One region of the Microbispora sp. CSR-4 genome, then DNA from elsewhere that is predicted to be linked to it. Evidence: riboswitches for the same ligand, from Rfam matches in the RefSeq annotation. Region 1 holds a riboswitch; each other region holds the start of a gene.
The links. A riboswitch is a leader RNA that binds a small molecule or an ion and turns the genes downstream of it on or off. The one in region 1 is predicted to bind cyclic di-AMP.
Positions count from the first base shown of each region.

Region 1 (7,382 bases):
CGCCATCGCGGTGGACGTGGCCTACGACGGTCAGGAGGCGCTGAAGCTGGCCTCCTACGTCGACTACGACGTGGTCGTGCTCGACCGCGACCTGCCCGAGGTGCACGGCGACGACGTGTGCCGGGAGCTGGTCACGGCCGCCGGGGCGAGCCGCATCCTCATGCTGACGGCGGCCGGGCGGGTGCGTGACCGGGTCGGGGGCCTGTCCCTGGGCGCCGACGACTACCTGGTCAAGCCGTTCGCGTTCGCCGAGCTGGTGGCCCGCATCCGGGCCCTGGCCCGGCGCTCGCCCCGGGCGGTGCGGCCCGTGCTGGAGCGGGCCGGGATCCGGCTCGACCCCGCCCGCCGTACGGTGGTGCGCGACGGGCGGCAGGTGGCGCTGGGCCGCAGGGAGTTCGACGTGCTGCACGAGCTCATGCGCGCCGGCGGAGGGCTGGTCAGCTCGGCCCGGCTGCGCGCGAGCGTGTGGGACGAGCACGCCGACGCGGGCACGGGCGTGCTGCGCGTCACCATCACCTCGCTGCGCCGCAAGCTGGGCGAGCCGCCGGTGATCGAGAACGTGCCGGGCCGGGGGTATCGGCTGTGAGGCGTGTGCTGTCCCTGTGGAGCAGGCTCGGCCTGCGGATGCGGCTCACCCTGCTGTACGGCGGGCTGTTCTTCCTGGCGGGGTCGGTGCTGCTGTGGTTCACCCACCTGCTGACCGCGCGGGCGCTCAACCAGCGGTTCGTGGTGGCGGTGGCGTCGAAGGTGACCGGCGTCGGCGCCCCCGGGGCCGTCATGGGGACCACGCTGCCCGACAGCGACACGCTCGCGCAGCGGGTGCGCACCAACGTCGAGCAGGGGGCGGCCGACGTGCTGAGCGACGTGCTCCGCTCCTCGGTGGTCGTCATGGTCCTCGTCGGCGCCGTCGCGGTGGTGGTGGGCTACCTGGTGGCCGACCGCGCGCTGCGCCCGCTCGACCGGGTGACCGAGACCGCGCAGCGGCTGTCGGAGAGCACGCTGCACGAGCGGATCGCGCTGCGCGGCCCCCAGGACGAGGTCAAGCGGCTCGCCGACACCTTCGACGCGATGCTCGACCGGCTGCACCGGGTGTTCGACGCCCAGCGCCGGTTCATCGCCAACGCCTCCCACGAGCTGCGCACCCCGCTGGCGATCAACCGTACGGTGCTGGAGGTGTCGCTGGAGGAGCCGGCGGCCTCGGAGGACCTCAAGGCGCTGGCCCGCGCGCTGCTCGGCACCAACGCGAGGTATGAGCGGCTGATCGAGGGCCTGCTCATGCTGGCGCAGTCGGAGCAGGAGGTGACCGCGCGCAAGCCGGTCGACCTGCGGCAGGTCGTCCGTACGGCGATGGAGCAGATCGACCTGCAGCCGCGCCGCAGGAAGGTCATCGTGCACGAGGACCTGTGCCCGGTGGTCGCGCACGGCGATCCGCTGTTCCTCGAACGCTGTGTGTTCAACCTGCTGGAGAACGCGATCAAGTACAACGTGCGGGACGGGGAGGTCTGGGTCCGCTTGCGGGAGGACGAGGCGGGGGTGAGCGTGACGGTGGAGAACACCGGGCCGCCGGTTCCGCCGTACGAGGTGGACGACCTGTTCGAGCCGTTCCGCCGGCTCGGGGGCGACCGGGTCCGCTCCGCCCGCGGGGCGGGCCTGGGCCTGTCGATCGTCCGGGCCATCGCGGTGGCACACGGCGGCGGGGTGGAGGCGCTGGCCCGGCCCGAGGGCGGCCTGGTGGTGACCGTACGCCTGCCGAAGTAAGCCGTGCGGCCGTGCGCGCCGTGACCCCGCGGGTCGCTCAGGCCTGGTCGCGGGTCAGGGCCAGCAGTTCGCGCAGCATGTCCTCCGCGAGGGCGGCGAGGGAGCGCTGCTCGTCCTCGCGGAGCCACTGAACGAAAGCGATCTTGAACACGGTGACGCCCGACTCCGCCGCCAGGGTGGCCGCGGGCTCGTCCACGCCTCGCGCGCGCAGGGCGCCCGCGACCGCCTCGGCGAGGGTGGCGAGCTTGTGCCGCTCGCGTTCCTGCAGCGCGGGGTTCTGGTCGATCACGGACTGCCGGGTTCGCGAATGATGCCGGCGCTCGTCCGGGAAGAAGGACGTCGCGGACCGCAGGGCGCAGGCGACGATCTCGATCGGCGACGCGTCCGGCGGCGCGGCCTCCACACCGGCGAGGAACGCCTGGGTGAACAGGTGCTGGTTGTGGAAGAGGACCTCGCGCTTGTCGCTGAAGTGGCGGTAGAAGGTGCGCTCGGTCAGGCCGACGGACTGTGCGATGTCCGTGGCGGTCGTCTGCTCGAACCCGTGGGTCGCGAACAGTTCGAGCGCGGCCTCCTGCAGCCGCTCGGCGGCCCCGGGCGCCCAACGCGTCATGCGATCAAGTGTAGTGATGACGGCCACGAAGGAGTACCGTGATGTCTGTGACTGACGTCAGTCACAGACATCAGTTTTTCGGGAAGTCGCTCCGCCCTGCCGGCGGTGCGCCGAAGGAGATTCCTCATGCGTGTTTTCGTCACCGGAGCCTCCGGATGGATCGGCTCCGCGGTGACCGATGAGCTGCTCGCCGCCGGTCACGAGGTCATCGGACTGGCGAGGTCGGACGCGTCCGCCGCCGCCCTGGAGGGCAAGGGGGCCCGGGTCCGCCGCGGCGACCTCGACGATCTCGACGGCATCCGCCTGGGCGCCCGGGACGCCGACGCCGTCATCCATCTCGCGAACAAGCACGACTGGTCCGACCCGGCCGGCACGGCGGCGACCGAACGAGCCGCCGTGCAGACCATCGGCGAGGCGCTGGAGGGAACCGGTCGTCCGTTCCTGCTCGCCTCGGGACTCGCCGGTTTCGCCCCGGGCCGGCCCGCCACCGAGGACGACCCGTCGCCGTTCCACGGCCCCGATTCGCCCCGCGGCGGGAGCGAGAACCTGGCGCTGGAGTTCGTCGAGCGTGGCGTGCACACCGTGAGCCTGCGCTTCGCGCCGACCGTGCACGGCACCGGCGACCACGGCTTCATCGCGATCCTCGCCGCGATCGCCCGCGAGAAGGGCGTTTCGGGTTACCCGGGCGACGGCGCCAACCGCTGGTCCGCCGTGCACGTGCGCGACGCCGCCCGCATGGTCGCACTCGGCCTGGAGAAGGCGCCCGCGGGCGCGCGGCTGCACGCCGTCGCCGAGGAAGGCGTCCCGACCCGCGTGATCGCGGAGGCGATCGGCCGCGCGTTCGGCCTTCCCGTCGCCTCGATCGCCCCCGGAGACGTGCCGGACCACTTCGGGTGGATCGGCAACTTCTTCGGCATGGACCTCGCGGCGACCAGCACCGCGACGCGCACCCTCCTCGGGTGGACGCCCACCGGCCCGGCCCTCGTCGACGACCTCGACACGGGCGCGTACGCGATCTCCCGTTGACGACGCCGCGACCAAGGGCGCGTCAAGCGAGGCCGGGAGATTTTTCCGGGTCCCGGCGCGGGGGTAGCGCCCCCGCGCCGGGCCCGCGGCGGAGGGCGGGGCAGGGCGGGATCGCCGTCAGGGGCGGGGTCCCGCTGATCGGGGGCCGCCTCACCGTACCCTTGCCGTCCGCTTTGTACCGGACTTGACGGGTAAAATCCCTCTTGTAGTTACTTGACCGGTCTGACCTGGTCTATTAGCTTTTAGGCAGCTCAGGGCGCACTTGCTCATCTCAATGGTCAAGAAGCCCTCCTCAGACCGACGCGGCCGGCCATCCCGGCCTGCCGCCCGGCCGCCGAGTCCGCGTCCGCGCGGAGCCGGGGACCCACCTCTCCTGGGGTGAATCGGCATGCGTGCCGTAGGGCGACTTCCAGCCCGAACCCGTCAGCTAACCCGGTAGGTGGCATGGAAGTAAGGGAGAACGCCCCACCATGCACGTCTTCACCACTTGGGTCCGCGCTGCCCTCGCGGGCGGAGCCCTCGCCTCGGCCGTGCTGATCGCGGCGCCCGCGGCGCACGCGGACAACCCGGCGACCGGGAAGGGTCCGGCGACCGCGCAGTCCATGCCGGAGATCGCCGCCAGGCTGCCCAAGATCACCTCGGCCGACGTGCTGAAGCTGGCCAGGAGCCAGATCGGGATCAGCGAGAACGCCAAGGGCGGCGGCACCAAGTTCCAGGAGTGGTACATGTCCACGCCGCGCGCCCGCGAGACCCTCGCCCGCGACGGCGGCAAGCTCGCCGACTACCTCAACGCCCCCTGGTGCGACATGTTCGTGTCCTGGGTGGGCCAGCAGCTCGGCATCGGCCCGGTGATGGGCGCCGACGCGTACACCGTGAAGCACGCGCAGTGGTTCGCCGACCACGGCCGCTGGGGTCACACGCCCAAGCCGGGCGCGGTGGTGTTCTTCGCCTGGAGCGGCAGCAAGCACATCGACGACATCAACCACGTCGGGTTCGTCGTCAAGGACAACGGCGACGGAACGATCCAGACCATCGAGGGCAACACGGGCGACGGCGGCGCCGTCGAGGCCCGCACCCGTCCCACCTGGCAGGTGGCGGGATACGGCTACCCGATGTACCCCGGGGACCTGTCCGCCTCCTCCTGACGGACGGCCTTCTGGCGGACGATCCATCGTCGTTCCGACGACGGCCCACAAGCGCGCCGGTGATCCCGGCGCGCTTCGCCGTCCCGGCCGGGAGCGTACGGCTCCTGCCGAATTGACCTACGCGAGCGCGAGCTGCGAGCCTGACGGCATGCACGCGTTCGACGTCCTCGGCGATCCGGTGCGCCGCCGGATCCTGGAACTGCTCGCGGAGGGCGAGCGCCCCGCCGGGGAGATCGGCGCGATCGTGCAGGAGGAGTTCGGGATCTCCCAGCCCGGGGTGTCCCAGCACCTGCGCGTGCTGCGGGAGAGCGGTTTCGCGACGGTCCGGGCCGAGGGCACCCGGCGCCTTTACGCCGTCGACCCGGCGCCGCTCCGCGAGGTCGACACCTGGCTCGACCACTTCCGCCGCTTCTGGAACCAGCGCCTCGACGCCCTGGGCACCGAACTGGCCCGCGGCAGGCGCGAGCGCCGACTCCGGGACGACGCCCGTCCGTAAGCCGTGCGCGTGCAGATCGCCGCATTCTGCATTATTGGCTCAGAATCACCTGGTCGGCAGGAGTCACGCCGTGGTCATAGCGCTGCTGGGCGCTGGTTAGCGGAGCCGGCCGGGGAATCGGAGCCGCGACCGCGCTCGAGTTGGGCCGGCTCGGCTATCACGTGATAGTCAACTATCTGAGAGACGCCGACTCCGCGGAGCTGGTGGTCAAGCAGATCGGCGCCGCGCAGGCGGTACAGGCCGACGTGACCGACGAAGCCCAGGTGACCACGCTGGTGGACCGGGTGGTCGCCGAGCACGGGCGGATCGACGTGCTTGTGGGCAACGCCCACACCGCGGCGCCGCCTTTCGGCCCGCTGGAGCATGTGCCGTGGGAGGCGTTCGCAGCCAAGATCAGCGATGAGCTGGCCGGCATCTACCACCTGACCCGGCGGGTGCTGCCGGTCATGCGCCGGCGGCGGTCCGGCCGGATCGTCTACGTCTCCGCTACCGCGGCCGAGCTGATCATCGGCAGTGCCGCCCAGTCCACTGCCAAAGCCGCGGTGAACGCCTTCGCCCAGCAGATCGCCGGCGAGACCATACGGGACGGCATCACCGTCAATGCCGTCGCCCCTGGCGCGGTTCGTACCGATGCCACCGCTGAGGTGTTCACCGATGGCATCCGGCGCCACTTCGGTGACCGGTCGGTGACCGGCACGATGCTGCGGCCGCAGGATTTGGCTCGCCCGATCGCCGCGCTCGTGGACGGCGCGTTCGCCACGGTCACCGGCCAGGTGATCCGGGTCGATGGCGGATACGGGCTGCTGAGTCAGTTGCTGGACGGCCTACCGGCCCAGTTCTCCACGGCTTCGTGACCCTCAGAACAGGGAGTGCGGCTCAAACCCCAGGTTGATGACGTCGACCCAGGTCACAGCCCGGGGGAATACGCTGATGAGGCGGTCGCGCTCATGTCCGAGCTCCACCGGCCGACGGGCCTGCGGTTGTCGGCGGGCCTGCGCGCTTAGAGAGTTGCGGTACACCGTCGCCATTCCGATGGCGAACCCATCAGGTCGGCGACGGTGATCGCATGTGGCACGCGCACTGGTTCGGCCTGCTGTCGCGTGCTCAGCTTGGGCGAGCCTCGGGCCCGGACCGGCATTCGCGACAGGCCGAGGTCAGGCGCCGACGTAGGCCGCGAGGTGCTCGCCGGTGAGGGTGGAGCGGGCGGCGACGAGGTCGGCCGGGGTGCCTTCGAAGACGATCCGGCCGCCGTCGTGACCGGCGCCGGGGCCCAGGTCGATGATCCAGTCGGCGTGCGCCATGACCGCCTGGTGGTGCTCGATCACGATGACCGACTTGCCGGAGTCGACCAGCCGGTCGAGCAGCCCGAGCAGTTGCTCGACGTCGGCGAGGTGGAGACCGGCGGTCGGCTCGTCGAGGACGTAGACGCCGCCCTTGTCTGCCATGTGGGTGGCGAGCTTGAGCCGCTGCCGTTCGCCGCCGGACAGCGTGGTGAGCGGCTGGCCGAGGGTGAGGTAGCCGAGGCCGACGTCGGCGAGCCGGTCGAGGATGGCGCGCGCGGCGGGCGTGCGGGCCTCGCCGGAGCCGAAGAACTCCTGTGCCTCCGACACGGGCATCGCGAGCACCTCGCTGATGTCGCGCCCGCCGAGCTTGTGCTCCAGCACCGCCGCCTGGAACCGCTTCCCCTCGCACTCCTCGCAGGTGGTGGACACTCCGGCCATCATCGCCAGGTCGGTGTAGATCACGCCGGCGCCGTTGCAGGTGGGGCAGGCGCCCTCGGAGTTGGCGCTGAACAGCGCCGGCTTCACGCCGTTGGCCTTCGCGAACGCCTTGCGGATCGGGTCGAGCAGCCCGGTGTAGGTCGCCGGGTTGCTCCGCCGCGAGCCGCGGATGCCGCCCTGGTCGACCGACACCACGCCCGCGCCGGCCGGGACCGACCCGTGGATGAGCGAGCTCTTGCCCGACCCGGCGACTCCGGTGACGACGACGAGCACCCCGAGCGGGATGTCGACGTCGACGTCGCGCAGGTTGTTCGCCGTCGCGCCGCGGATCTCCAGGGTGCCGGTGGGCGTGCGCACCGTTTCCTTGAGGGCCGCCCGGTCGTCGAAATGGCGGCCGGTGACGGTGCCGCTGGCCCGCAGCCCCTCGACGGTGCCCTCGAAGCACACCGTGCCGCCCGCCGTGCCGGCGCCGGGGCCGAGGTCGACGACGTGGTCGGCGATCGCGATCATCTCCGGCTTGTGCTCCACGACCAGCACCGTGTTGCCCTTGTCCCGCAGCCGCAGCAGCAGGTCGTTCATCCGCTGGATGTCGTGAGGGTGCAGGCCAGTCGTGGGCTCGTCGAAGA
Region 1 covers NZ_VJVX01000059.1:12,481-19,862, reverse strand. The annotation lists gene FLV34_RS32320 (response regulator transcription factor) at 1-586, shown strand, start outside; gene FLV34_RS32315 (cell wall metabolism sensor histidine kinase WalK) at 583-1,758, shown strand; gene FLV34_RS32310 (TetR/AcrR family transcriptional regulator) at 1,796-2,368, opposite strand; gene FLV34_RS32305 (SDR family oxidoreductase) at 2,495-3,394, shown strand; cyclic di-AMP (ydaO/yuaA leader) riboswitch at 3,717-3,850, shown strand; gene FLV34_RS32300 (CHAP domain-containing protein) at 3,865-4,539, shown strand; gene FLV34_RS32295 (helix-turn-helix transcriptional regulator) at 4,688-5,035, shown strand; gene FLV34_RS32290 (SDR family NAD(P)-dependent oxidoreductase) at 5,128-5,889, shown strand; gene FLV34_RS32285 (excinuclease ABC subunit UvrA) at 6,190-7,382, opposite strand, start outside.

Region 2 (7,382 bases), on a different contig from region 1:
CCTGGTCAGCGGGGACGGCCGGCGCTTCTTCTACTTCCGCAAGTCGGACGGCCGGTTCGCCGAGCGGACCCTGCACGGCAGGGAACATGTGATCCGCGACCTAACCGTGGCCACGACCGGCGAAGAATGGCCGTCGGTGTCGTACGACGGCGGTTTCGTGGTCACCAAGACCTCGGCACCGGGCCTGGGAGCCCTGCTGGACCTGCGGAAGGGCAGGAGCCTGCCGCTGCCCGGAAAGACGGACACCTGGAACTTCGCGGGATTCAGCCCGGACGGCGCGCGGCTGCTGATGCAAGGGGAAGACGGCCGGATGACGGTGTTCGACCGGGGGCTGCGCACCCGCCTGCGGTCGAAGACGCGGCTGTGGGCGACGGCCCTGGCGAACGACCACGTCACGGCGGCGGAGCCGGTCGGCTCGTGGCCGAAGTCGCGCACGCTGCGCCTGGTCGACCTGCGCACCGGCAAGGCGAGCCGCACCGTGACCGTACGGCTCCCGCGCGGGCGGCGGATCGACGACCTCGACTTCGACAAGGCGGGACACCTGGTCGTCCGGTCGAAGACCGAAACCGGAGTGACGGTCTACCGGGTCTCGAAGACGACCGGCGTGGTGACGCGGGTGCGGAGCCTGGTCAGGCCCGACGCGAAGATCTGGGTGCTCCCCGGTGACGACGCGTACGAGCCGTGGACGGAGAAGAAGTGACTCCGGCCCTTCCGCGACGTGTGAACGACTCCCCTCGGTCAAACGTCGTACTGGTGAGCGGAAGGGGAAGCATCGTGCGCACCGTACTCGTCTCGGGCATATCGGCGATCGGGCTGGCGTTCCTGCCGGCCGCGGCGGCCTCGGGAGCGGCCCACCAGGGCGGCCAGGCCGGGGAGACCGCGCCCACGTGGCGGCTGGCCAAGGTGAACACCCTGCCCGGGGACGACGTGCTCGACGACGTGACGGTCCTCGGCAACGGGTCGGTGTGGGCGGCCGGCCACCGGGTCGTGAACGGCACGCGGCGGGGCCTGGTCGAGCGGTTCGACGGCCGATCGTGGAAGGTGCTCCCCGGCAGCCCGTCGTACGAGCTGACGGCCGTGACCGCCGGCTCGGACAAGAACGTGTGGGTCTTCGGCCCGGGGAAGGCGAGCCGGTGGAACGGCCGGACATGGACCACCTTCTCGCTCGGCAGCGGCTTCTCCACGACGGACGCCGACGGCACGGGCGCGAAGGACGTCTGGGCGGTCGCCGACTCCTCGGCCTCGGCCAGGCACTGGAACGGGTCGTCGTGGCGGAGCGTCCCGCTGCCGGCCCACGCCGCCGCCGTCGACGCGTACAAGGCCGGTGACGTCTGGGCGGCGGGGGCCAAGGGCACCCGTCCCGCGATCATGCGGTGGAACGGGAAGTCCTGGGCGCTGGTGCCCACCCCCGCGATCAAACTGCCCGCTCGCGACGCCGCCGCGGTGCTCACCGACATCGCCGTCCTCGGCCCCCGCAACGTGTGGGCCGTCGGCGGCGTGAGCTGGGAGGGCGCCGACGACCAGGGCGACGACAAGATCTACGACCGCCCCCTGGTCATGCACTGGAACGGCCGCTCGTGGACCGCCTCGGTCGGCGCCGTCAACGCCCAGCCGTACACGGAGGTGGAGCCCGACGGCGCGGGCGGCGTGTGGATCGTGCAGAGCGACTGGAACTCCACCCTGTGGCATGTCACGGGTTCGACGTGGCGGAGCACCCCGATCCCCCGGAAGGCCGGCACCGACGCCGCCCTGTTCTCGATCGCGCGCAGGCCCGGGACGACGACGCTGTGGGGCGCCGGGTTCACCGCGCCGCAGGGCGACCCCGACGACCCCTCCGCCAACGGCGCCTTCTGGCGTACGAACTAGCCATCCGGCAGGTCACGCCCGCTCGTGCAGGGCGGCAGCCGGGCGGCGCAAGCGACGATCAACGCCCCCCGGACCACAGGCGGGCAGCCGAGGGGCCGAAGGCCTCCAGGGTCAGGATGTACGCCGCCGCCAGGGCTTACTCGCCTTCCTCCGCAGGTCAGGCCCGCCATGGGACGAGTGTGACCAGCGCCACATCTCTTCCGCAGATGCACTCTGACCTGCAACTTCGCGCAGTTGATCCCTTTTATGCGCTTCTTATCCTTTTGATGCTCTTTGCGGAGATATGGGGCTCTTGGTAGTTTCCTTGCCCATCGGCGGGATCCACGTGACCTCGTCGTTACGAACCCGGCCCCGCCGGGTTCGACCATCCACAGTCGCCGTCGCCCCGCCTCTCCGCCCCCCTGGGCGCCGGTGATGCCGAATCCGAGCCGCTAGGAGGCTCGGAGCCGGGGAACCAATCGACCTTCGACGAAGGTCTGGGGTGAATCGGCGCGCCGGCGCCGTAGGGCGATCTTCCCTGCCCGAATCCGTCAGCTAACCCGGTAGGCGCAAGCGGAAGACCAAAGGGAGAGATCCTCCTGTCCACCAACTCCACCACTCTGCTCCGCATCGCCTGCGTCACGATCGGTAGCGCGGCGCTCACCGCGTCGGCCGGAGCATTGAGCGCACTCCCCGCAGCCGCCGCGTCCGCGACGGTGACATCCCCACCCCCGGCCCCCGCCCCCGCCCCCGCCCTCACCTCGGCGGTCATCCCGCCCGTGCCCCCCACAACGACCACCCCCCTGCATCCCGCGCCCGTGGCCGAGAACTCCGCCACGAGGAAGCTCACCAAGGCGGCTCTCCAGCAGGAGAAGGCCGAGCGCGCCATCAAGGTGGCGAAGAAGCAGCTCGGCGACCCGTACGTGTGGGGCGCCACGGGCCCAGGAGCGTTCGACTGCTCCGGGCTGGTCCAGTTCGCCTGGCGCAAGGCCGGCGTCAAGCTCCCGCGTACGACGTGGGCGATGCTCAGGCACGCCAAGAAGAGGGTCTCGCTGTCGCACCTCAAGCCCGGCGACCTCATCTTCACCAGTGGCGGCGGCCACGTGGGCATGTATCTCGGGCACAGGAAGGTGATCAGCGCCCCCCACAGCGGCGCGGTGGTCAGTGTCGACAGGCTCAACGCCTATTGGAGGGGCAGCTTCCTCACCGCCGTACGCCCCGGCGTCTGACCCGGGACGCCCTCGGTGGAGACGCGCCGCCGCGCAGCGCATCTCCGCCGAGGGCGTGGCCGGAGGCTACGCGTCCTCCACGACGAGGCGCCGGAGCAGGGCCAGCAGGGTCGCGCGGTCCGCGTCCGGCAGGGCGGTGTAGCACCTGGCGAGCACCTCGTCGGCGACCTTGCGCCCGGCTTCCAGGACCCGCTCGCCGGAAGGGGTGAGATGGTGCTCGATGCGCCTGCCGTGCCCGGGCCTGCGTTCGATCCATCCCTGGGCCACGAGCCGCCCGGCGAGGGTGCCGAAGGCCTGCTCGGTCTGGAACGTCGCCGCGGCCAGCTCCCGGGCCGACGCCCCGGGGGTACGGCTGATCGCCCGGAGGGCGTCCCACTGGGCGAGCGTCGCGCCGATCGCCGACAGCCCGCTCTCCAGGGCCCGGTGCTGCCGATATTGGACCTGTTTGACCGCCCGCCCGAGTTGTTGCAGATCGCGACCTGTCCCTCACCATGTCGGAGGCCGGCACCGGCAGACCGGCCCTGATCCTGCACGGCGGCGGCGGCCCCGCCACGATCGCCGGGCTCGCCGGGCACCTCTCCCGGACGGCACACACCCTGACGCCCGTGCATCCCGGCTGGGACGGCACCGACCGTCCCCCGTGGCTCACCGGCATCGACGACCTCGCCCTCGCCTACCTGCACTGCCTGCATCGCCTGGGGTTGCGCGACGTTCTCGTCGCCGGCTCCTCCCTCGGCGGCTGGACCGCCGCCGAGATGGCCGTACGCGACACGGCGGGGATCATCACCGGGCTGGTGCTGGTCGACGCCGTGGGCGTGGACGTCCCCGGCGAGCCGATCCGCGACTTCTTCGCCCTGGACGCGCGCGGCGTGGCCGAATACGCCTGGCACGACTCGCAGCGCTTCTACGTCGACCCGGCCGGCGTCCCCGCCGACCAGCTCGCAGCCCGGGCGGCCGACATGGCCACCATGCGCACGCTGGCGGGCGACCCCTACATGCACGATCCCAAACTGCTCCGCCGGTTGCGGCACGTCGACGTGCCCGCGCTCCTGGTGTGGGGGGAGAGCGACCGGATCGTCACCCCCGCCTACGGAGCCGCCTACGCCGGCGCCTTCGCCAACGGCCGGCTGGAGGTGATCCCGGAGGCCGGTCACCTGCCGCACATCGAACAGCCGGCGGCCACCTTCGCCGCGATCGACCGCCATCTGCACGCGGCCGGTTCGCCGGCGACCAGCGCTTAGCCCGCAGTCACCCGCCCGCCGTCACCCGCCCGCAGTCACTCTGCGGTCCTGCGGGCGGAAGCCGCGAGCCGGTCCGCGAGCGCCGCGACACGGTCGCGCAGCTCGTCCGGCCGCTCGATGACGAACGGCCGGTCGAGTGAGGCGAGCACCGGAGGCAGCCAGTCGAGCCGCTCCGCGCGCACCTCGACGCGGAGCCAGCCCTCGTCCCCGGAATCCGCCAGGGTCGCGACGGCGGCGGGAAGCCGGGCGCGGATCTGCTCGACCGTCCCCTGGATCCGCAGCACCACGTCGTACCGATATCGAGCCGTGGCGAATCCGGCCAGGACGTGCTGCGCCGGATCGAACCCGGCGGGCGGCTCGAACGAGCCGGGCAGCGTCCTCGCGTCCGCGATGCGGTCCAGCCGGAAGGTCCGGTCCTCGCCGATCTCCGGATCCGCGCCCGTGACGTACCACCGGCCCGAATGGGCGACGAGCCCGTACGGATGCAGCGTGCGCTCGCTGCGCCGACCATCGGCGGCGGTATACCTGATCGAGATCGGCCGGTGATGGCGCACCGCGTCGGCGACGCAGAGCAACACGGCGGTCTCGGGAACGGCGGACTCGCCGGGCGGGGCCGTGAAGGCGAGGGATTCGAGCACGGTGTCGAGCCTGCAGGCGAGCCGCTCGGGCAGAACGCGCCGGATCTTGGCCGCCGCCGTCTCGCTCGCCGTGCCCGCCGCCGTCGTCAGCCCCGCGCGGCGACCGGCGACCAGGCCGAGCAGCACGGCGAGCGCCTCGTCGTCGCTCAGCATGAGCGGGGGCATGCGATATCCGGGGGCGAGGCGATAGCCGCCGTATCGGCCGCGCACCGACTCGACGGGCACATCGAGGTCGATCAGGTGGTCCACATATCGCCGCACGGTGCGCTCGTCGACGCCGAGCCGGTCGGCGAGCTCGGCCATCGTCCGCGTGCCGCCCGACTGCAGGAGCTCCAGCAGCGTGAGAACGCGATGAGTCGGTCGGGCCACGTCACACAATCTAGTGACAATACTGGGCGGTTTCTGTCCGGTATCCGCCCTAGTGTTCCCGGGACGAACAACCCGGGAACCAGGGAGATCACCATGGACTTCGTGTCGATCCGCATCATCACCGACGACGTCGCGCGCCTCGCGGGCTTCTACGAGCGGGCCACGGGCGTGCGGGCACGCTGGGCGAGCGCGGAATTCGCCGAGATCAAGACCGCCTCCGCGACCCTCGCGATCGGCAGCACCCGCACCGTCCCGCTCTTCGCACCCGGCGCCGCCCGGCCGTCCGCCGACCACAGCGTGATCGTCGAGTTCCTCGTCGACGACGTGGACGGCGTGCACCGGAGCCTGACCGGCCACGTCGAGGAGTTCGTCCAGGAGCCCACCACGATGCCGTGGGGCAACCGGTCGCTCCTGCTCCGCGACCCCGACGGCAACCTGGTCAACTTCTTCACCCCCGTCCCCCCGGAGGCAATCGCGAGGTTCCCCCGCTGACGGCTCCCGCCGACGCGGGAACGACCACGGAGGTGGCGTCCTCGCGCAGGGTGAGTTCGAGCACCGGCGCGATCGTCCCGCCGAAGGCGGCCCGCGCCGCGCCGGGCCCGGCCGTCCACGGATCCGGCCCTCCGATGGAGCGGTAGTTGAGAAAGCTCACGACCTTCAGGTCGGGCAGGACCAGCCAGGCGTACGCCTGGTCGGGCTCTTCCGCCGGATTGGCCAGCACGAGCCCCGAGCCGTTCAGCGGCGTGTACGGCCCGGCGAGGGTGGGCGCGACGAAGCCGTAGAGCCCGGTGGGGGCGCTTCCCCTCGGGTGGAACGACTGCCGCTGCGTGCAGAAGAACAGGTAGTACGACGACCCGTGCACCACGATGTGGGGCCGTTCGATCTCGTGGTTGACTCCGTCGGCCACGAGGAGGGGCGGCCGCAGCGACCAGCCGCCCGGCGTCGCCGCGGCGAGGGCCACCGCGCCCATGAAGGCGTGGCCCGCGCCGGGTGACGCCGCGACGGACGCGGCGACGAGCAGATATTCGCGTCCGTCGGCGGGGTCGCGGAACCAGCCGGGATCGCGGAACGCCTTGATGCGCCCGGGTCCGCCCTCGATGTCGTCGGCCGGCAGGTAGGTCACGCCGTCCGAACGGAGGACCTCCCGGTGCTCGGCGGCCGGGTCGAGCAGGATCCGGCCGCCGTCGGTCACCAGCCGGGCGCGGGCCTCCACGACGGTCTGGGTGAACGTCGGGCGGGCCTCACCTCGGCGGCCGGCGGCCGTGTAGAACACCGACACCGTGCCGTCCGGTCTGCGGACCGTCGATCCCGACCATTCGCGGCTGCCCGGCGAGGCGCCGTCGGCGAAGACGTGGCCGAGGTCGGTCCAGCCGCCGGCGTCCCTGCCGAGCAGCCGGAGACGGGCGTGGTCGTGACGCTCCTCGGGGTGGCCGAGGGCGGGCGCGGCGAGCGCGATCCACAACTCGCGGCCCCCGACCACGGTCGTCGAGCCGTCCTCCTCCTGGATCGGCCACAGATCCCAGACGTCGTCGTGGGGCAGCACGCGCGGCGGCGCGGGAAGGCCGATGACCGGCGCCGTCGTCGCCGGGCCGCCGACCGGCGCGGCGAGGTGCCGCCGCGTCCAGCGCGCGGGCTCGCCCCGCACCGGTTCCGCGACGCCGTTCACGCGATTCCCCCGTCACGTCGCCGTCCCCGGTCACGTCGCCGTCCCCCGGCGAGCACCTCGTGCGCGCAGGACCGGGCCTCCGGTCCGGGCGTGCCGTCTCGCCGCCCCCGTGGAGCCATCAGAAGAACCTCCGAATCCATCGCGCGGGGCGTCTCCCCGCACGTCTCAGAAAGCGTCACCACGACGCGGGCGCCTCGGACCGCGCCGCGCGTGCGAGCTCCACGGCTCCGGCCACCCCCGAACGATCGCCGAGGGCGGGGCCGGTGACGTACTCGTCCATCGCCGCAGGACCGGCGGGCACCGGCGGCCCCGGATAACCGGCGGTGAGGGTGAGCAGCCGCGCCCGCACGGCGGGCAGCAGCGCGGGGTGCTTGGCGACGCCCCCGCCGACGAC
Region 2 covers NZ_VJVX01000005.1:22,555-29,936, reverse strand. The annotation lists gene FLV34_RS06945 (hypothetical protein) at 1-700, shown strand, start outside; gene FLV34_RS06940 (hypothetical protein) at 775-1,866, shown strand; cyclic di-AMP (ydaO/yuaA leader) riboswitch at 2,272-2,430, shown strand; gene FLV34_RS06935 (C40 family peptidase) at 2,625-3,074, shown strand; gene FLV34_RS06930 (MarR family winged helix-turn-helix transcriptional regulator) at 3,141-3,470, opposite strand; gene FLV34_RS06925 (alpha/beta fold hydrolase) at 3,566-4,315, shown strand; gene FLV34_RS06920 (YafY family protein) at 4,351-5,322, opposite strand; gene FLV34_RS06915 (VOC family protein) at 5,416-5,814, shown strand; gene FLV34_RS06910 (glycoside hydrolase family 68 protein) at 5,771-6,988, opposite strand; gene FLV34_RS06905 (ROK family protein) at 7,164-7,382, opposite strand, start outside.
Region 2: linked by a shared signal. The riboswitch ahead of FLV34_RS06935 (C40 family peptidase) and the one ahead of FLV34_RS32300 (CHAP domain-containing protein) in region 1 are both predicted to bind cyclic di-AMP.

Region 3 (7,382 bases), on a different contig from region 1:
GCGAGGTGGCGTTTGCGCTGCTGCTCCGGCGTGGGAGCGCGCACGAAGCCGCGCAGGTCTTCCAGCGTGTGCACGCCGAGCGACCCGACCCGGGCGATGAGGCCGTGCAGCACGTCGACCGTGGCCTTCGCGTCGGCCAGCGCCCGGTGGCAGGGCTCGGTGGAGCTGCGGAAGACCCGCGCGAGGGTGGCCAGCTTGCAGTTGGGCGTCTCGTCGCGGGTCAGCACGCGGCGCGCGAGGTCGGCGGTGTCCACCACCGGGTTGGCCGGGGGCGGGTAGCCGTTGACCTGGCACGCCGCCTTCAGGAACGACATGTCGAACGGCGCGTTGTGCGCCACCAGCGCGGCGCCCGCGATGAACTCCAGGAAGCTCGGCAGCACCTCGGAGAACTTCGGCGCGGCCACGACCATCGCGTCGGTGATGCCGGTCAGCACGGAGATGAACGGCGGGATCGGGCCACCGGGGTCGACCAGCGTGGCGAACTCGCCGATCACCTCGCCGCCGCGCACCTTCACCGCGCCGATCTCCGTGATGGCGTGCTCCGCGGACGACCCGCCGGTGGTCTCCAGGTCGAAGACGACGAACGTGACCTCCCGCAGGGGAGTGCCGAGCTCGTCCAGCGTGCCCTGTACCGCATCCACGCCCAAGACCATAGAAGTCCCGACCGACAATTGCCGCACCCACCCCATGCGGAGGTCAAGCGACGGTCAGGCGGGCGGCTGCGCCCAGGCCGCTGCGGCGCGCCATTCGCGGGCCGGCATCGCGTAGACCAGCTCGTCGCTCCAGGCCCCGGCGAAGCGTGTGAACACCGCCGAAAGCGTACGGACGGGAATCGGGCCGTCCGCGAAGGGGTTGTGCGTCGCCGGGTCCCGGCCCCGGCGGGCGTCGTGACAGATCATGAACGCGACATGGTCACGGTGTGACGGCCGTACCCTTAAAAGAAGACAGGAACATGGGAGTGTCTCGCAGATCTTGCCGTGGGAGGGCGGTCCGGTGGGCGCGCCGTGAGGCTCACGCCTCGGGGACGCCGGATATCGGGACGTTCTCGCATTCGGGGGCGACAGCACCGCGAGGCGCCGCCGGGGCGACCCCAGTGGGCAGAAGATCTGTAGGACACGGCCGAGGAGCGACGAGATGAGTTCAGCCGGAGAAGGCCTGTCTCGTCCGTTGCCCGAGCAGGTCCGTTTACACGTGGTGGAGGTCGCCGCGCAGGTGCTGGGCTCGATGCCCGCCGCGGCCGTGCCGCCGCCGTTGCGCAACATCGCCAGGTTCGACCCGCGCAAGCGCGCCCGTCTTGGCAGCGCGCCGATCGCGGCCCAGCTGGAAAACGACAAGGAGTTCCGCGAGCGGGTGGCCGAGGCGGTGGAGACCGCCTGGCCCGAGCTGGTGGGGAGCCTGGCCGAGGGCACGGTGCCCCCGGCGGCCGAGCCGGTGCTGGTCGCGGCGGCGGCCTACCTGACCCGCCCGCCCGGCTGGCCGGACCTGGTCGAGCAGGCGCGGACCGACCTTGAGCAGGCCGCCGCCGCGGGCACCCAGCGGGAGCAGGCGGAGACGCGGCTGCGCGAGCAGCTCGCGGCGCAGCGTGCCTCCGCCAAGGAGGAGATCGACCGGGTGCGCGAGCAGCTCAAGGCCGCCCGCGCGGAGAACTCCGACCTGCGGCGCAAGCTGCACGACGCCCGCGAGCGGGTCAAGGCCGCCGAGACCAGGGCGGCCGAGCTGGAGGCCGAGACGGCCGAGGCGCGTGCCAGGGCCGCGAGCGCCAACGGCGCGGCCGAGACCGAGCTGCGCCGGCTCAAGGAGCGCCTGGCGGACGCCGAGCGCCAGCTCGAGGCCAGCCGCAGGGCCGCCCGCGAGGGCCGCAGCATCGAGGACGCCCGGGTGCGGGTGCTGCTTGACGCGCTCCAGGACGCCGCCTCCGGGCTGCGCAAGGAGCTCGGCCTGCCCACGACGATCAGCAGGCCGGCCGACTACGTGAACGCGGTGGTGCCCGGCGAGCCGGGCGTGACGGCCGTGCCCGCGCGGGCGCTGGCCAACGACGACCCGCAGCTTCTCGACCAGCTCCTGGCCATCCCTCACCTGCATCTGATCGTCGACGGTTACAACGTGACCAAGACCGGTTATCCGTCGCTGACCCTCGCCGACCAGCGGGCCCGGCTGCTGACCGGGCTCGGCGGGCTCGCCGTGCAGACGCGGGCGGAGGTGACGTGCGTGTTCGACGGCGCCGAGCTGAACGGGCCCGTCCAGGTGTCCGCGCCGCGCGGGGTGCGGGTGATGTTCAGCGCGCCCGGGGAGATCGCCGACGACCTCATCCGCACGCTGGTGCGGGCGGAGCCGCCGGGGCGGGCCATCGCGGTCGTCTCCTCCGACCGGGAGGTGGCCGAGTCGGTGCGCCGCATGGGCGCCCGGCCGGTGCCCTCGATCCTGCTGCTGCGCCGTCTCGGCCGCGGTTGACGCGTCCCGCGCACGCCCCGGACCTGCGACGTCACAGTAGGTGACGACTGCCGCGAATACCTGCGAATAGGTTGAAGCTTCAAGATCGCCTAGATAGAGTCGCGCCGCAGGTTTCGTCGATCAAAGAGGTTTATCCTCAAGGGGGCTCAGTGCGAGGGCGTGTGCCGGTGGCCGCCGGTCTGGCCGCCGTGGTCCTGCTCACTCCGATGACGGGCGCGCAGGCGGATCCGAAGCCCACTGTCGCGCAGGTGAAAGCGAAGCTGAGCAAGCTCAACGCGCAGGCCGACCAGCTCGTGGACCGTTATAACGCGGCCAACGAGAAGTGGAAGAAGGCCCGGCAGAAGTACCTCACGATCAACGAGGACTACAAGAAGCAGAACGCCCGGGTCGAGGAGTTACGCTCCGGGCTGGTCTCGATGGCCGTCAGCAGCTACCAGGTCGGCGACATGGGGTCGTGGGGCGGCGTCTTCTACAGCTCCAACCCCGACGCCATGCTCAGCGGCCTCGCCACGCTCAACCACATGTCGGCCGAGCGGGCCGGGCGGCTCAAGGCGTACGAGGGCGCCATCAAGGACCTCAAGAACCGCCGCAACCAGAGCAAGCAGGTCTACAAGGAGGCCGCCGACGTCAAGGACGAGCTGGCGGACGAGAAGGAGAAGGTCGACAAGCTCGTCCGGGAGCAGATGAAGCTGCTGCGCTCGCTCGGGACGTTCAACCCCGGCAACCCCAACAGCGCCGGCGTCGTCTACAACGGGCCGGCGTCCGGCAACGCGCTGGCCGCCCTCCAGTTCGCCTACAAGCAGATCGGCAAGCCCTACCGCTACGGGGGCACCGGACCGGGCGCCTGGGACTGCTCCGGGCTCGTGCAGGCCGCGTGGGCGGCGGCGGGCGTCCGGCTGCCCCGGACGAGCTACGAGCAGTGGGCCTGGGGCGCGAGCCGCCGGGTCTCGCTCGACGACCTCCAGCCGGGCGACCTGCTCTGGCACGCCGGATACGGGCACGTCGGCATCTACGCCGGCGACGGGAAGGTCGTTCATGCCCCGCAGACCGGCGATGTTGTGAAAGTCGTCACACTCGCCGAGTATCACGCGATCGGAGCCGTGCGCCCCTGACGGTCCCGCCGTCTCCGTGACGATCTGTGACTGACGCGGCAAATGTGACCCCATCGGCGCTTGTTGTGCAAATTGTGGGCAGGGTCACATTTGGCGCATTCGCGGTGTGGGTAAGCTGCGATTTCTTCTCCGCGGCCTTCGTTATGCGACCTTTATCCGGCTGGAGCGCTTTGCCGAACGCCGCGAGTCCTGGGTAGCTTCTGGGCCGCGGCGAGCACGCCTCGCCGCCGTGCGTCCCGGTCCGGCCGGCCGGTCGCAGTCATCCAGCGGCATCGGCGTCCTTCATCACCCTCCCCCGTGGGATCCCCCCGACGCCGATGGCCAGCCGAGTCCGTGCAGTCAGGAGGCACGGAGCCGGGGAACCACCGACCTTCACGCGAAGGTCCGGGGTGAATCGGCGCATCGCGCGCCGTAGGGCGACTTCCCCGCCCGAACCCGTCAGCTAACCCGGTAGGCGTGAGCGGAAGACCCGAGGAGAGATCCTGTCTACCACCCCCAGTCTGTCCCGTCTTGCCCGAATTGCCGTTAGTGGTGCCGCGTTGACGGCATCCGTAGGTGTCGCTGGAGCACATCCGGCGGCGGCAGCCGGCACGGCGGCCGACCCGGCGGCCGACCCGGCGACGGTCACGGTCGTCACGACGGCCACGGCGACGAAGACGGCCACCAAGACGGCCACGAAGACGGCCACGAAGACGGGCGCCGAGGAGAGCGCGAAGACCGCCGCCCGCAACGCCGCCGCGAAGAAGCGGACCAAGAGGCACACCGCCAAGCGGAAGATCAGCAGGGCCTCGCTCCAGCGGGCCAGGGCCCGGCGCGCGGTGAAGGCCGCCGAGAAGCAGATCGGCGACCCCTACCGCTACGGAGCCACGGGACCGGGCGCGTTCGACTGCTCGGGCCTGGTCCAGTACGCCTGGCGCAAGGCCGGCGTACGGCTGCCGCGCACGACGTGGTCCATCCGCAGCGCGGTCAGGAAGAAGGTGTCCTGGGGGCACTTCGAGCCCGGTGACCTCATCTTCACCAGCGGCGGCGGCCACGTCGGCATGTACGTCGGGCACAACAGGATGATCCACGCCCCGCACAGCGGCACGCGGGTCAGGATCGACAAGCTGGACGCCTACCGGAGGAGCACCTTCGTGGGTGCCGTCCGGCCGGGCGTCTGACGGGCACCGGTCACCAAGCCCCCTCGACCGGCGCCGTCCTTACGGCCCCGTCCACCTCGCCGAGGTGGGCGGGGCCGTGACATGCGCTGGCTACCATGCACGGCGTGACTGTCACGAGCGGCGTGCCCGCGTGCGCGCCGGGCGTGCGTGCCGGAGCCGGCCGGAGCCGGCCCGGACCCGCCGGGGCCACTCCCCGCCGGATCGCGGCCGTGGCCGTCGCGCTGGCCGCGCTGCTGGCCGGGCCCGCCGCCGCGGCGCCGCCCGACCCGCTGCGCGCCCTGCGGCTCGACGCCCGCGCCGCCGTACGCGAGCATCCCGGCATGTGGACCGGCGCCTCGGTCGCCCGCGGCGAGCGCGCCGTCGTCGTCGGGTCGCCCCGGCCGCTGGTCGCCGAGATCGCCGCGCTGGCCGGCCGCGCGGGCAGTACGGTCACGAGGGTCTGGGGCGGGCTCGGCGGCGCGGTGGTCCTGGTGCCGCGCACCGAGGAGCAGGCCGCCGTGCTGGCCGCGCCGGCGAAGGTGGACGGCCTGGCGGCCGTCGCCACCGGCGACCGGGTGATCGTGCAGCCGGCCGCGTTCGCCCGCCTGTCCGCGACCGGCCGCCTGGTCGTCATGACCCACGAGCTGACGCACGTCGCGACCGCCGGCCGCCGCACGGTGCCGATGTGGCTCATGGAGGGCTTCGCCGACTACGTGGGCTACCTGGACAGCGGGCTGCCGGTCCGTACGGTCGCCGCCGAGCTGGCCGCCGACGTCGCGGCCGGGAGGGCGGCGCTCGGCGGCCTGCCGGGGCCCGCCGACTTCGCCGCCAGGCCCGCCCAGGCGTACGAGGAGGCGTGGCTCGCCTGCCGCTACATCGCGGCCCGGTTCGGCGAGCCGAGGCTGGTCGCCCTCTATCGCGCCGCGCTGCGCGAGGAGATCGGCGCCGCCCTGCGGGAGGAGCTCGGGCTGACCGCCGGCGACCTGACCCGCGCCTGGCGGTCGTGGTCGCGCGAGCAGCTCGCCCGGACCTGATCGTCCGACCGCGACGACCCGGCCGGGACTGCGACAATGCGTTCTCGGGCGGCGCGGGGGGACCGCGTGATCACGCCGGCAGCGGGGGTGAGGATGACGAAGCGGACGCTGATCGTCACGAACGACTTCCCGCCCAGACCGGGCGGCATCCAGGCGTTCGTGCACGGCCTCGCCGTGCGCAGGCCGCCCGGCTCCGTGGTCGTGTACGCCCCGCGCTGGAAGGGGTGTGAGGAGTTCGACGCCCGCCAGCCGTACGAGGTGGTCCGGCATCCCTCCTCGCTGATGCTGCCGACCCGCGCGGTGGCGCGACGGGCGGCGGCGCTGGTGGAGGACGGCGCGACCGTCGTCTTCGGCGCGGCGGCGCCGCTGGGGCTGCTGGCTCCCGGCCTGCGCGCCGCGGGCGCGGGCCGCATCGTCATGCTCACCCACGGGCACGAGGCGTCGTGGGCCCGCCTGCCGGGCGCGCGCGCCCTGCTGCGCCGCATCGGGGCGGGGGCCGACATCGTGACCTATCTCGGCGAGTACACCCGCCGCCGGATCGCCCGGGTCGTGCCCGCCTCCCGGCTCGTACGGCTCGCGCCCGGCGTGGACACGACCCTCTATCGTCCGGGGGCGGGCGGCGACCGGATCCGCGCGTCCCTCGGCCTGGGCGACCGGCCGGTGGTCGTGTGCGTCTCCCGGCTGGTGCCGCGCAAGGGCCAGGACGTGCTGCTGCGGGCCTGGCCGCTCGTTCTGCGGCGGGTTCCCGGCGCGGTCCTGCTGCTGGTCGGCGGCGGCCCGCTGCGGCGGTCGCTGGAACGGACGGCGGCGGGGGCCGGCCTGCGCGGCTCGGTGGTCGTCACCGGGTCCGTGCCCTGGGCGTCCCTCCCGGCCTACTACGACGCGGGCGACGTGTTCGCCATGCCCTGCCGCAGCAGGTTCGGCGGGCTCGACGTGGAGGGCCTCGGCATCGTCTATCTGGAGGCGTCGGCCACCGGGCTGCCCGTGGTCGCGGGCTCCTCCGGGGGCGCCCCCGACGCCGTACGGCACGGCGAGACGGGCCTGGTGGTCGACGGCACGTCGCACACGGCGGTGGCCGCCGCGGTGGGCGATCTGCTGGCCGACCCCGCCCGCGCCCGCGCGATGGGCGAGCGGGGCCGGGCCTGGATCGAGGAGGAGTGGCGCTGGGACCTCGTCGCGGCCCGGTTCGCCGCGCTGCTGTGAGGCAGCCTCAGCCGGTGGGCACGGCCCGCTGTATGGCTGCCTCAGCCGGGAGCATGCCCGCTTTGTGGCTGCCTCAGCCGGGAGCACGCCCGCTGTGCGGCCGCCTCGTGGGCACGCCCGCGAGGTCGTTCCGGCCGGTCAGGGCTTGCGGCCCACGCCGCCGGCGACGCAGATGCCGCCGAGGTCGAGGGGGTAGCTCACGGGCTTCTCGGGACGCCACTCGGGCACGTGCACCACGCCGGGCTCGATCAGTTCGAGGCCGTCGAAGAACCGCACGATCTCGGGCATGTCGCGGGCGCGGCCGGTGCCCAGCATCTGCAGCAGCACCGCCTCCAGCTCGCGCATCTCCGGCGCGCAGGAGCAGAAGTGGGTGAGCTGCATGTAGCTGCCGGGTGCCAGGCGGGCCTTGTAGGTGTCCACGAGGCCGTCGGGGTCCTCCTCGT
Region 3 covers NZ_VJVX01000001.1:462,673-470,054, reverse strand. The annotation lists gene FLV34_RS02200 (DEDD exonuclease domain-containing protein) at 1-641, opposite strand, end outside; gene FLV34_RS02190 (NYN domain-containing protein) at 1,135-2,451, shown strand; gene FLV34_RS02185 (C40 family peptidase) at 2,601-3,563, shown strand; cyclic di-AMP (ydaO/yuaA leader) riboswitch at 3,877-4,031, shown strand; gene FLV34_RS02180 (C40 family peptidase) at 4,103-4,723, shown strand; gene FLV34_RS02175 (hypothetical protein) at 4,828-5,736, shown strand; gene FLV34_RS02170 (glycosyltransferase family 4 protein) at 5,830-6,939, shown strand; gene FLV34_RS02165 (SAM-dependent methyltransferase) at 7,078-7,382, opposite strand, start outside.
Region 3: linked by a shared signal. The riboswitch ahead of FLV34_RS02180 (C40 family peptidase) and the one ahead of FLV34_RS32300 (CHAP domain-containing protein) in region 1 are both predicted to bind cyclic di-AMP.

Region 4 (7,382 bases), on a different contig from region 1:
CCTCGCCCGATGATCAGGGACAGGAGCGCAACGCTCCACAAATGGGGGTGAATAGGGCAACAGACCGGTGGTCGATATGTATGTCGCGCCCCGGAATCAGTCCGTCATTACTCTCCTCCGTCATTTATGTCGCCGCCACTTTCGGATCGACACAAGGCGTTACCAACCGTGTATGCACACGTCATTGGTAAGACCACGGCGGTCTTTTACGGTGAGGTTCCCGCCGGCCCGTGGAGGAGTTCCGGATCGACGGCACGACAAGGAGGGGATTTCTCATGAAGACACGGAAATTCCGATTAGCGGCGGCAGCGGTCTCGGTGACCGCGGTCCTCGGGGCGGTGGTCCCGTCCGGCCCGGCGGCCGGCGCACAGTCCGCCCTGCGGATCTATCGTGGCACCGCCACCGTGGTGGTCGACGTCTACGACTACTGCGGAGGTCCCCTCTGGGGCGAGCACCGGTTCGTCGGCACCAGCCGATACAAGGCGGCCGCGAAATTCGTCACCGGTCCACGCAAGTCCGCCGCGGGCAGGGTCGAACGCAACCCCTTCTACTGGGAGTTCTATGTGGGCGACATCGGAGCGCTCGGATCCTTCCAGTTCGGCTCCGCCCACGTTGTCACCGCGTCGGCCCGCGATCTCGGCGGTAACGTACGCGACCCGAAACTCCTGCTGGGCTACTGGGTCACCAGCCGATCGGGCACCTCCTGGTCCGGCAAGCTGGTCGACAGCCACCGCGCCGAAGGGGCCACGTTCAACCATTTCTACGGCGAGAAGACCATCGTCCCCTGCCGCGATCTCGGCACGTCTCGTTTCCTCTACGCCGTCAACGCCGGGGCCACGGTCTCGGGCCGGGTGAGCTCGGGGAGCGCGGCGTTCACCATCCGCGGCTCGACCTACGGCGACAACTACCGGTTCAGGATCACGTTCAACGGCTGACGGGAACGTTCCACGGGTACGACAGGAGGACCAGGTTCGCCACACGGTTCGTGCGGCGACGGCGCACCGGGGGTGGCGCCGCCGCCGGCACCGCGGGCGGGGCGGCGCCGGTCCTCGACCAGCCGCCGGGACGTACGGAGGTGTTGGCCGATGAACGGACGTGTCCTGCCGGTCGCCCTGCTGACAGCCGGTCTGCTGGCCGGCACGGGCGGCGCGTACGGCACCGCCGCCTCGGCCGCGACGCCTTCCTCACCCGGTGTGCCCACCGCGCCCAGCGACCCGACGCCGCCGCCGACAACGCCGCCGACAACGACGGCCGACCACAACGACCAGGACGTCATGTTCGCCCGGATGATGATCCCCCATCATCAGCAGGCGGTGGAGATGGGGCGACTGGCCGAAGACCGGGCGGCGGACGCCCGGGTCGCGCGGCTCGCCCGGCGGATCGAGGCCGCGCAGGCTCCCGAGATCCGGACGATGAGCGGCTGGCTCACGACCTGGGGCGAACAGGTGCCCGGGGAGAGCCCGGCGCCGACGCATCACGCCATGCCCGGGATGATGTCCCCCGAGGACATGCGGCGTCTCGAAGGGCTGTCCGGACGGGACTTCGACCGGGCCTTCCTCACGATGATGATCCGGCACCACGAAGGCGCCGTCACCATGGCGCGCGACGAGCTGAGCGGCGGAAGCTACGAGCCGGCGCGTAGGCTGGCGGAGTCGATCATCTCCAGCCAGTCGGCCGAGATCAAGGAGATGAAGAGCATGCTGAGCGGCCTGCCTGGTTGACCTGCCGGGTCAGCATGCCGGGTCAGGGCACCGTGACGGCCCGGACCGGCGCCGTGCTCGCCGTGGCAGTCGCCACGGCGGAAGCGGCGAGCACGTCGCCGTCGAACACGTCGCCGTCGAACACGTCGCCGTCGAACACGTCGCCGACGAGCGTGGCGCCGTCGAGTATGGCGTTCGAAGCCCTGGCCGTTTCGGACCGGCCGGAGGTTCCCCTGATCGGGCCGGAGATCGCCAGGGCCGGGCCGGAGATCGCCAGGGCCGGGCCGGAGGTCCCAAGGCCCGGGCTGGAGTCCCTATGAGCGGCGGGAGATCCGGAAGGGGGAGGTCACCCGCGCTTGCGGTGCCGTCCGTCGGACGACGCCGCCGCGGTCTTGACCCGTATCCCGGTCACGGCGGTGGAGACCACCGCGAACAGCAGACCGGCCGACAGGACGGCGTCGCCCGGCGAGCACACGATGTCGAGCGGCTTCCCCTGCGTGGCCGCCATGTTCCTGGTGGCGGGCGCAGCGGCGCTCTGGACGCTCGCGTTCACGGCCGCCATGGGCTGGATCGTCACCGGCGTCTTCGGCGTCACCTTGACCTTGCGCGGCAGGCCGTACCCGACGATCGTGCTCGTGTCGCGGACCTTGCGCTTCAGCCACACGCCGTCGACGTTGCCCTCGATCGTGTGGACCTTCCGGCCGACGACCTTCTCGACGATGCCGACGTGGTCGATGTCGCGGATCTTCTTGGACCCTGACCAGGCGAAGAAGACCACGGCGCCCGGCTCGGGCTTGTCGCTCCAGGCGTGGTGCTTCTCGAACCACTTGGCGTGCCGCGTGGTCAGCGCGAACTCGCCGACATGGTCCTGCACCCCGGCCCGGTCGGCCGCCCAGGAGACGAACATGTCGCACCACGGGGCGGCCTTGAAGTCGGGGTCCTTGGCGACGTTTTCGGCGTACCACTCGCCGAACTTGGTGTGTTTCCCGGCTCGTTCGCGGTAGCCCAGCTCGGGGCGTACGGCGTCGAGCAGCTGTCGAGCTATCGGATCGGTGGAAATCGGGGGCTCCTCATGGCGCGCTTCGAGACATGACGAACCGGCCCGCGGGCGTGCGGCATGACGGCATGACCGTCCGGGGACACGCCACGGCGGGGCGGAATCAGAAACGGGAGATGTGGCAGCCCGTCACGGGCGCGCCATCACCCCGGAAGCCTGGAGACGTTCCAGGGCGGGCAGGTGGTCCGGCGACACGACGCGGACCGGGTGGGCAGGTGGAGCCGACACTCCACGCTCTCCTCTCCTTGGCCGCCTACCGGGTTAGCTGACGGGTTCGGGCCAGGAGTAGCCCTACCGGATGGTCCGGATTCACCCCAAGAGACGTGGGTCCCCGGTTCCCGGGATCGATGACTTCCGGGATTCGGCGGTCGCCGGTCGTCCTCGGGTTGAGGACCGCTCACCGGCGAGACACACGGGAAGCTTAGTAGATAACAAGTAAGACACGGCCAAATGGCCTGTAAAGGGGATCATCCCGGCTGTCGCCGTTCCCTGCTTCCGCAGGTCCTCACGGTCGCGGGCCGCCCGCGGTGAGATGCGCCACACCACGCCGTACGGCGCGGCTCTGCCAGCGCGGGTCTGCCGGCGCGGGGTCTGCCGGCGCGGCTCTGCCAGCGCGGGCCTGCTCGCGCGTGTCTGCCGGCGCGGGGTCTGCTGGGCCGAGTGCCGACGCGGTCGAGGGCTTCCGGCTGTCTTGGCGCTCCCCTCGCTCGCGTAGTCGCCGGGTCTGTCCGCGCGTCAGCCTGGGCCTGCCCTGCGCATCGCCCACGCTCCCGCCTCACGCCTCACGCCCGCAGCCTCCGGGGCCGGTCCGTGCGTCGCCCGGGCCGGCCTGTGGGTCCTCCACCGCCTGCCTCCCGCCTTACTCGTGTAGTCGTCGGGCTCGTCCGAGGCGGTGGTAGGTGAAGGCCCAGCGGTCTTCGCCTACGTTGCGGCGGGTGTAGCGCTCGGGGTGCTGGTAGCGGTCGCGGTTGTGGAACTGGCACGCCGGGCCCAGCAGCTTCAGGTCCGTGAGCCCGCCGGTGCTCCAGTTGTCGGCGTGGTCGATCTGGCACATGGTCGCCGGCAGCGGGCAGCCGTCGATCCAGCACGTGGCGTACCGGGCGAAGATGGCCCGCCGCTGGGCAGGAGTCGCCAGACGGACCTTGCGCCCCATGTCCAGCACCTGTCCCTCGGCGTTCATGACGATCCGCACCAGAGTCGAGGTCCGGGCGAGCCGATGCACGCTGGAGACGGGCAGCACCTGCCCGGTCGCCAGCAACAACCCCGGCGCTGTCCCCGGTGCCATCCCCAACGACGCCCCCAGCAGCGTGCCTGCCGACGCTCCCAACGACGCACCCAAGAACGCCCCGGGCATCGCGCCCGCCGACGCACCCGGAGATCCCGGTGACCCACCTTGCGCCGCCCCCCGCGATGCCCCCTGTGCGGCTCCTTGCGATGCCTCCTGCGCCGTCTCCGGTGTCGCTCGCCCGGCTCCCGGTGCCGTTTCCGATGCCCATCCGGGTGGTGTCTCCCGCTCCGGTCCGGGCCCGCCGGGCGTCGCTCCCGACGGTCCCGATGTCCCCGACGCCTGCGTCGCACGCGAGCACCGCGCCTCGCCGCAGCACCGGCACGCGCCCTGGCCGTCGCACCGGCACGTGCTGTGGCCATGCCGGCAGTCCCCCGCAGGCCCAGGCCCGGCGTGGGTGTGACGTGCGGAGGCGTCCTCGGGCGGAGGGTCCGGCCACGCCGCCTCCGAAGGCGCCACCTCCGTAGGCGCTGCCTGCGAGTGCGCCGCCTGCGATGGCGGCGCATCCGAAGCCGTCGCGACCGAAGCCGTCGCGCCCGAAGACGCTATGTCCGAAGGTGCTGTGTCCGAAGGGGCAGCGTGCGAAGGGGCAGCGTGCGAAGGGGCTGTGTGCCAATGCCCGCCACCATGAGCAGGCCATGCTGACACACCCCGCCGGACATGGGTTGCTCCAGACCGGGCCGCGCCGCGATCCCACCCATCGCCCTTGGCGGGCGCGGTCTCGTCGCTCCCGGCAGAGCTGGTACTCACGGTGTCGTCGTCCTCGGCGGAGCCGGCGTTCGCGGTGTGGTCGCCCTCAGCAGCGGCGGTGCTTGCGGTGTCGCGCGGCTCGCACTCGCCGGGCCGCCGCTCACCGGCCCCGCGCTCACCGGCTCCCCAGTCACAAGGCTCCTCATCGCGAGGTCCGATCGCGGCGTCGCCAGAGCCAGCGGCAGGGTCGGTGGCAGGGGCAGCCTCGGCGATGTCGAGCCCGTCCGGGCCGTCAGGGGTATCGGTGCCACCCGAAGCATCGGGGTCGGCCATCGCGCCGGAAACGGCGTCGTCGGCGTCGGCGGGCGCAGGGGCGGCAGTGGTGTCGGCGCTCCCGGCACCGGCATCCGCCTCGGTCTCGGCAGTGTCGAACTCCTCCGGGATGTCGAGGTCGTCGGCCTCGCCGGGCGTCGGATCGCCCGTGTCCTCCCGGCCTTCCCCGAAGCCCCCGGCATCCCGCGCGTTTTCGACGTGGTCGGTGGTGTCGTCGGCCTGGCTCGGCTCGTCAGTGGTTCCGGTGGTGTCGGGGGCGTAGTCGCTGGGGGCGCTGTCGCCGAGGTCTGCGAAGTGGTCGCTGACGTCGTCGTCGGCGGCAGGGTCGGCGGTGTCTTGGGTGGCCGGGTCGGTGTCTTGGGTGGCCGGGTCGCTGGTGTCGTCGGCGGGGTGTGGGTTGTCGTCGGTGGGGTCGGTGGTTTCGGGGTCGGTGGGGAGGGAATCGGCGCTGACCACGACGAGGAGCTCGGTGACGATCTTCTGCTCCAGCAGGGCGATCAGCGCGTCCGCCTGACGTACCGTCAGCGGGCGGTCATCCCCCTGCGCCCTCAGCTTGGCATACGCCTGCAACAACGCCATCAACCGGGCACCGGCCTCACGCGGCAGGTAGAACTCCCCTTCCACGCCGCCGCCCTTGCCCGGGCGGACCCGCAGGAACCGCCGCCCGTAATCAGCCCGCTCATCCCGCTCATCCCCATCGGGGTCCAGCACCGCCCGCAGATGGCGGCCGGCCTTGGCGACCTCCGCCGCCCCCGCTTTACTGGCCAGGTCCACCAAGATCGGCTCCGCCAAGGTGGCCTGCTCATCCGATAGTCCGGCCACAGCGGCGCAGATGGCCTCCACCACCCCCGCCGCCAACTCACCCGCAGCGAACTTCTCCCGCACGACGGGGAGGCGCGGCAGTTCCGCCCCCAACGTGAGCAGGCGGCCCGCACCGCCCACCGTCATCCCCCCTCTGGTGCGCAACCAGCACCGGGTGGAGGCATGCCCATGCTGCCTGGCCTGCCCCGCACGATGCACCCGCCCCACCCGATCGGCCAGCGCGCAGGTGATCCGATCCCGGGCGAACAGCAACTCCTCCGCCTCGGCCAGGCACACATCCACGTCATCGGGAAGCGGGGTCAGCGCCAGCTCTTGGGCCACCTCACGAACCGACCCCACCACCACCCACGACGACCGCACACGACCCCGACCACGGTCACGACCACGATCACGCCCACCCACACCATCGGAAGCACCCGCACCCGCACCAGCACCCGGGCCGGCCGCGCCAGAACCATCCGCGCCAGCAGCGTCCGCGCCATCGGCAGCACCACGCGCGGCACCAAAGCCAGCGCCGTCCATGCCAGCGGCATTCGCACCGGCGGCGGCCCCACGCGCGGTATCCGCGCCAGCGCCGTCCGCACCACCCTCATGGGCGGCAGCCGCGCCAGCGCCATGCGCGCCCGCGCCAGCAGCGTCCGCACCATCAGCGGCCTCACTGGCGACATCTGCGCCAGCGCCGTCAAGGCCGACAGCGTCCGCACGGGCGGCACCAACGCCAGCGCCGTCCACGCCAGCGGCAGCCCCACGCGCGGCATGTGCGCCATCGATATGCGTGCCCGGGCTGGCTGTGCTCGTGGCACCGGGCGCGTCGGCGCGCTGCCGCTGCCCGAAGTTGATGATCGGGAAGGGATCACGGGCGGACGAGCCGTCGGATGACCACAGCGGCGAATTGGCGATCAGACGGTCCCACCACTCACCGTCAATATCGCTCGAACGGCGAAGGCGCTCAGGATCGATGTCGAACATATCCATCACACCCTCCTCGATTGATTCGAAATCCCGTTTGAATTATCTCCTGCTCATGTCACTCTTAGCAACCGGACGACCCGGTTCAGTTGGGGCCACAGACTTGCGGCGCAGCGGGTGTGGGAGAGCCCGGCCGCGATGAGGACGCACCACCAGCGACGGACCATCAGCCGAGGCAGAGAACGGGCACGTGTCCCGCCCTGGCACAGAGGCGGTCGAACCGGGACGGTAGGACGGTGCGAGGCTGCTGGCGCGACTGAGCAGGACGGTCGAACTCGGACGATCGGACGGCGCGAGGCTCCTGGCGCGACCGAGCAAGACGGTCAGACCCGAACGATCGGACGGCGCGAGACCTGGCGTGACCGAGCAGGACGATCGGACCCGGACGGCCGGACGGCCGGACGGCCGGACGGCGCGAGGCTCCTGGCGCGACTGAGCAGGGCGGTCGGAGTGGGAGGGTCCTGCGGCCTTTTGGGTGGCTACGGATCTTGGGCAAGTCGGTCACTGCGCCGCAAGGAAACTCCGG
Region 4 covers NZ_VJVX01000099.1:3,580-10,961, forward strand. The annotation lists gene FLV34_RS37725 (hypothetical protein) at 276-935, shown strand; gene FLV34_RS37730 (DUF305 domain-containing protein) at 1,086-1,721, shown strand; gene FLV34_RS37735 (CHAP domain-containing protein) at 2,047-2,760, opposite strand; cyclic di-AMP (ydaO/yuaA leader) riboswitch at 2,992-3,134, opposite strand; gene FLV34_RS37740 (DUF222 domain-containing protein) at 3,617-6,208, opposite strand; gene FLV34_RS40985 (hypothetical protein) at 6,187-6,645, opposite strand.
Region 4: linked by a shared signal. The riboswitch ahead of FLV34_RS37735 (CHAP domain-containing protein) and the one ahead of FLV34_RS32300 (CHAP domain-containing protein) in region 1 are both predicted to bind cyclic di-AMP.